DNA from 2 places in the Peribacillus sp. TE19612 genome. Region 1 is predicted to be linked to the other one. Evidence: riboswitches for the same ligand, from Rfam matches in the RefSeq annotation. Region 1 holds a riboswitch; the other holds the start of a gene.
What was found. A riboswitch is a leader RNA that binds a small molecule or an ion and turns the genes downstream of it on or off. The one in region 1 is predicted to bind glycine.
Positions count from the first base shown of each region.

Region 1 (3,190 bases):
CAGGTTCCGATTTAGCAGGCTTGATATCGTATTCTCCTTGAAAACGAACGCTTTCAGGGATATCATTGAAAAGTTCTTCAGCAGTGGATACCCCTATCGCTTCCAGCATTTCTTGTTTATCTTGCTCTGTCATAGGTAAATAACGATGTTTCATCTAATGACCATTCCCCTCTATTTACGTGGTTTTTTATAAAAAGGTGTTTGTATTATAACGGCTTTCAAACGTTTGGAACGGATTTCCACTTCGACTTCCGCATCCAGAACCGAAAATTCCTTATCGATAAGTACCAATCCAACGTTTTTCTTCAATGTTGGCGATTGGGTACCAGTCGTGACCTCGCCAATGACTTCATCACCGCTGTAGACCTTATACCCATGACGTGGAATGCCACGGTCAATCATTTCAATTCCCACAAGCTTTCGGGGAGCCCCTTTCTCCTTTTGCTCAGCAAGAACGGCTTTCCCGAAAAAATCAACTTCCTTATCCACTTTTACTGCAAAACCAATCCCGGCTTCTATCGGGGTGATGTCCGCTGAAAGCTCCTGCCCATACAGCGGCAGTTTCGCTTCAAAACGCAGAGTATCACGAGCACCTAAACCAATCGGCTGAACCCCCTCTTCCTTACCGGCATCCATAATCGCCTTCCAAAGGGCAGGGCCATTTTTACTGTCACTATATATCTCAAAACCATCTTCACCAGTGTATCCAGTACGGGATACCAGCGTGGAGATACCGTTAATCATGACATTATCCTTGAACCTGAAAAATCCAATTTCACTTAAGTCAGTACTTCCTGATAGTTTTTGTAATATCTTCTCTGCAGCTGGTCCTTGAAGTGCCAGCTGTGTATAGTCACTTGATACATTCGTAATTTGGGCATCTTCCGTTAAATTAGCTTGCAGCCAATTGAAATCTTTTTCTGTATTCGCTGCATTGACCACGAGCAGATAGTCGTCCTCAGCCCTTTTATACACGATAAGATCATCAACCGTGCCTCCGTTTTCATAACACATGGCGGTATATTGGGCACCGCCCTGTTGCAGCTTTGATATATCATTGGTCAGCATCTTCTGTAAAAAGGAAAGGCTCCCAGGCCCCTTAACATCGACTTCCCCCATATGGGAAACATCGAATAACCCCGCTTTTGTCCGTACGGCTTCATGTTCATCCTTTATACCCGAAAATTGGACAGGAAGTTCCCAGCCGCCAAAATCAATCGTTTTACCTCCGTATTCACGATAAACCTCAAATAGTGGTGTTCTTTTTAAATTGGTCAAAAAATGACCCCCTTCAGATTTTTTTAAAAATTAATTGGCTTCATTATCAAAAGCTTCTTGTCATTACGCATCAGATACATCCTGATTCATGATGTGAAAAAAGCACAAAAAAGGACAGAGAAAGCCCGTTTGAGCTTTTTCTCTGTCCTGAAACCTGAAAGTTTACCTATGTAATAGGTTTTCCCCTTTGGTGGCCGCGTCCCATAACGGGCGGCGCTCTCCAGAGTTGCGTCCAATAAGAGTTCTTTTGCCTGAGAGATTCACTGCTAAGTTTGCTCCTTCGGCGCTACATCCGTAGTCTCTCCCCTTATCTTCACCCGCATATAAATGGTCTACCATTGAAAGGAAGCGAATAAGCCCCCAGCATCGGTAAAACCTTTGAACATAAATGGAATGCATTCTCTGCCAATTCTCCTAAAACTTCAGAAACCGTTTAACTGATCTCCTCGGTAATCTTGGATAAATTAGGAGCATATAGCCCATACTAAGAAAACGCGAACTGCAAAATCGATGTACAAACATTCTTTGCAGCGTTTGGAAATTGGAATTTTCTAAATATACTTATATCCTACCCTAAGAAACTTATCTCTGCAATAACTTTTGAAGAGAAATATTTATCTTACTTCACATATGAAATGTTCGGGTTTTGACCTTATATTAAGGAAATTATGATTTAAGAGGGAGTTATTTCTATGAAAATCAATATATCCTTCAATTCTGAATGGAATGACGAGTTTCTGCAAAAGATGGAAAATGACGGTCCATGGGGAAATTGGGAGCTTTATAAGTTGGCGGTTCAAATGGAGGAAAATCTTATCATCCCTGATTTTGAAGGTTTACAGGCGCCCAAGCACCTTCCTCAGTTAACCCCGCTTCCCCATCAATTGGAAGCGGCGAAGCAAGTAGTGGAAAAGATGAATGGAAAAGCCATTTTGGCTGATGAGGTAGGGCTGGGAAAAACAATTGAAGCAGGCTTGATCCTAAAAGAGTATATGATTAGGGGACTTGTAAAAAAAGTATTGATCCTTGTTCCGGCTTCCCTTGTCACACAATGGGCATTTGAATTGAATACCAAGTTTCATATTCCGGCAGTCGTTCAGAGAAAAAGTTATGTCTGGGACTCCTGTGATGTGGTCATTTCATCCATTGATACAGCGAAACGCGCTCCACATCGAGATATCATCTTTACTCAGGAATATGATTTCATCATTATTGATGAAGCTCATAAACTTAAAAATAATAAGACGAAGAACTATGAATTCGTCCAAAATCTGAAAAAGAAATTTTGTTTACTCCTGACAGCCACTCCGATTCAAAATAAAGTCGAGGAGATATTCCACCTCGTTTCGTTATTGAAACCGGGCCACTTGGGAAATGCTTCACTCTTTTTTGAAAAGTATAAAGGGAAAGGCCGGAACATAATTGAAGATGAACACCTAAAGGAACTGGTCAACACTGTCATGATTCGAAACCGGCGGGCCGATACTGGCATTGAATGGACAAAACGGCATGTGGAAACCATCACCATTGAATTTTCTCCAACGGAACAAGCATTGTATGATGCTGTTTCCAAATTCAAGCCAATTTCGGATGGATCAAAAGGAAGCGCCTTTTCGGCTCTCACTCTCCAAAGGGAAGCATGCAGCAGCAGAGAGGCTGTCTTTTATACATTAAAGAATATGAGAGATAAATACGATCAGCCTTCCCCTGATTTTTTGGCAAAGCTTGATGATTTATTTACTAAAGTGAATGAAACGGTCCAGAACTCAAAGGCTGAAAAAGCTTTGGAACTGATCAAGAAAATTGATGACAAAGTAATTATCTTTACGGAATATAGGGCGACTCAACTATATCTCCAATGGTACCTACAGCAGAATGGAATTTCTTCTGTTCCTTTCCGGGGCGGTTTTAA
Region 1 covers NZ_JBWCCL010000002.1:416,493-419,682, reverse strand. The annotation lists gene gcvPA (aminomethyl-transferring glycine dehydrogenase subunit GcvPA) at 1-154, opposite strand, end outside; gene gcvT (glycine cleavage system aminomethyltransferase GcvT) at 172-1,278, opposite strand; glycine riboswitch at 1,419-1,504, opposite strand; glycine riboswitch at 1,508-1,595, opposite strand; gene ACZ9AO_RS05360 (DEAD/DEAH box helicase) at 1,971-3,190, shown strand, end outside.

Region 2 (3,190 bases), on a different contig from region 1:
GCAAAGGTCGAAACAAACGGACTGCCTAAGTCATCCAGTTGATCCCAAGGGAATACTGTCACGATTACGAAAATGGCACCAATGTAGAAAATTAAAATGCGCCATATGATTGATTGGATCGCTTTTGTTACGGTCTTCGTTGGGTCTTTCGCTTCTCCGGCTGTGATGCCGATAAGCTCAACGCCTTGATAGGAAGCCACTACAAGTGAAAGCGCAAAGAAGAATCCTGTCCAGCCTCCCGTAAAGAAACCGCCATTTTCCCAAAGATTCGATAAACCAATCGCATCCCCGCCATTCCCTATTCCAAAGAAGATAAGGCCTAGGCCGGCAACGATCATCAATATAATCGTTATGATTTTTATAAGTGCAAACCAGAATTCAAATTCCCCGAAGGATTTAACGGAAATGAGGTTGGCCGCTCCCAAGATGATCATGGCGACCACACCTGGTATCCAGGCCGGTAACTCCGGGAACCAATATTGCATATACAAGCCAACCGCAATGATTTCGGACATTCCGACGATTACCCATTGAAACCAATTGCTCCAAGCAGTCATATAACCTGCCAAAGGATGTATATAGCTGCTCGCAAAGGTTGCAAAAGAACCTGTAGTCGGTTCTAAATAAAGCATCTCACCCATGGAACGCATGATGAAAAATATAAAAATACCTGCGATGGCATAAGCAAGCATTACAGAGGGCCCTGTCCATTTGATCGTGCTCGCCGATCCCATGAATAACCCGACACCGATGGTTCCGCCCAAAGCTATCATTTGAATGTGACGTGCTTCCAGCCCTCTCTTTAATTCCTTGTTCGACATGTTTAACTCCCCCAGATGCAATATCGGTAATGCTTTTCTATCCTTACCACGAACTTATTAATTATTGCGGTTAGAAATGCTCTATCGAAAAAATATCAATAACACTTCATTTATGTTTTCTTATCTTATAATAGTAAATATTCTGTAAAAATACAATTGTATTTTTGAAATAAACAGTTGCCAAATATATCTTGGCAATTTTCCTAATCTAAAAATATAATTTTTAAAAAATGATGATCAATATTTCATAATAGTGATCCTCCAAAAAAATAAATTTTTCAAGTACCTTTATAAAAATTAAGACCACTATTAAACTACAGATAATGCCTGTTTCATTTCAAAAAATTTGTTGACCTACCGAAAAATAGATGATAGAATTCCAATATTATTTTATAAGCATAATGAATGATCAAGCAGTGAAAATTATCACTGGCTGACATTTCTTCACAACCGCATACAAGCAAGCGATGAATGCTATGGATGACACTATAGCAGGAGCAGCTTCTGGAGAGACTGTACAAGATGCAGCGCCGAAGGATTCACAATCTCAGGCAAAAGGACAGAAGAGTAACGAATGATATATTGTTATTCTGAACCCTTTAAGAGATTGGTATTATCCAATCTCTTTTTTTATTGTCCATTTTGTGGTTGGACTAAAATAACAAATGGGAAAGGCAAGCTGGACGAAAAAATTACGTCCCTCTCTCCAAGACCATGCAGGTAAACTCATTCACTACCAAGACTATAAAAAGACGGGGGCGTAAGAATTGGCAAAACAAGAATTAAAAAGAGATTTAAAAAATAGACATGTACAACTGATCGCAATAGGAGGAACCATTGGCACCGGATTATTTTTAGGTTCCGGAAAAGCCATACAATTGGCAGGACCTTCTATATTATTTTCTTATCTGATAATAGGGATTGCCTTGTTTTTTGTGATGAGGGCACTAGGGGAATTACTCTTATCCAATGCAGGGTATACATCATTCACTGAATTTGCAACCGAATATGTCGGTCCATGGGCCGGCTTCGTAACAGGGTGGACATATTGGTTCTGTTGGATCATGACCGCAATGGCCGATATCATAGCTGTCGGCGTCTATATGCAATATTGGTTCGATATCCCTCAATGGATTCCGGCTCTAATATGCCTAGTCATTCTGTTAGGATTGAACCTTTTGACCGTTAAGTTATTTGGTGAATTGGAATTCTGGTTTGCCATCATTAAAGTAATCACGATCATCGCCTTGATCGTCGTGGGGATCATCCTTTTGATCATCGGCTTCAATACCAATAGCGGAACGGCTTCCCTAACGAACCTATGGAATCATGGGGGCATGTTCCCTAATGGCATTTCTGGATTCCTATTATCTTTACAGCTGGTCGTCTTCTCATTTGTCGGTGTCGAATTGGTCGGGGTTTCTGCAGCAGAAACGGCGAACCCGCGAAAGAACATTCCATCTGCCATCAATAAAATCCCTGTCCGGATTTTGCTTTTCTATGTTGGTGCCATATTCGTCATTCTCTGCGTCAACCCATGGACACAACTGGATGCCACGAGCAGTCCATTTGTAGAGGTCTTTGCGTTAATTGGCATTCCAGTCGCTGCAGGGATCATCAACTTCGTCGTTTTGACATCCGCTGCTTCTGCATGCAACAGTGGATTATTTTCAACAAGCCGAATACTCTATACGTTAAGCAGGAATGGCGAAGCCCCTGCTAAACTGGAAAAATTAAACAAACAGGCTGTTCCGAGCAATGCCTTATTCACATCCACAATCGTTGTATCAATAGGGGCATTATTAAGCAAGCTGATACCAGAACAGGCATTTACTGTCGTGACTACCATCAGTGCCATCTGTTTCATATGGGTATGGAGCATTATCTTGATCTCCCATATCAAATATTCGAAAACAAGGCCTGACCTAAGAGCCGAATCGACTTTCAAGGCTCCTTTTACACCCTTTGTCAATTACGTCATTTTAGGATTATTCCTGTTCATCCTTATTGTTATGCTATTCGCTGAAGCTACAAGGCTATCACTGCTCTTGACCCCAATCTGGTTCATACTTTTGGTAATACTATATAACTCTAGGAAAAAATATAGCTAAAGAAAATAAAGCCTTGAACTCACTAAGAATTCAAGGCTTTATCTGTTTTATGAACATATCATTGTTCGGCTGTCTGCGCACTGCTGCTAAAATATATCAGGCAACTGCATTAAATTTTATATCAAAATAGTGTAAGCTAATATATATATTATCGGACCTTTTCGGTCAGGTATGAATTTTCCATCCGGTTCGGTTCACACATCCATCAGTGGCATTGAAGAATAAACCCCCATTGGTGGGCGTTTCACATTATTTAAA
Region 2 covers NZ_JBWCCL010000005.1:140,102-143,291, forward strand. The annotation lists gene ACZ9AO_RS10840 (amino acid permease) at 1-821, opposite strand, end outside; glycine riboswitch at 1,316-1,394, shown strand; gene ACZ9AO_RS10845 (amino acid permease) at 1,589-2,932, shown strand.
Region 2: it holds a riboswitch for glycine, as region 1 does, so the genes downstream of both, ACZ9AO_RS10845 (amino acid permease) here and gcvT (glycine cleavage system aminomethyltransferase GcvT) in region 1, are expected to answer to the same signal.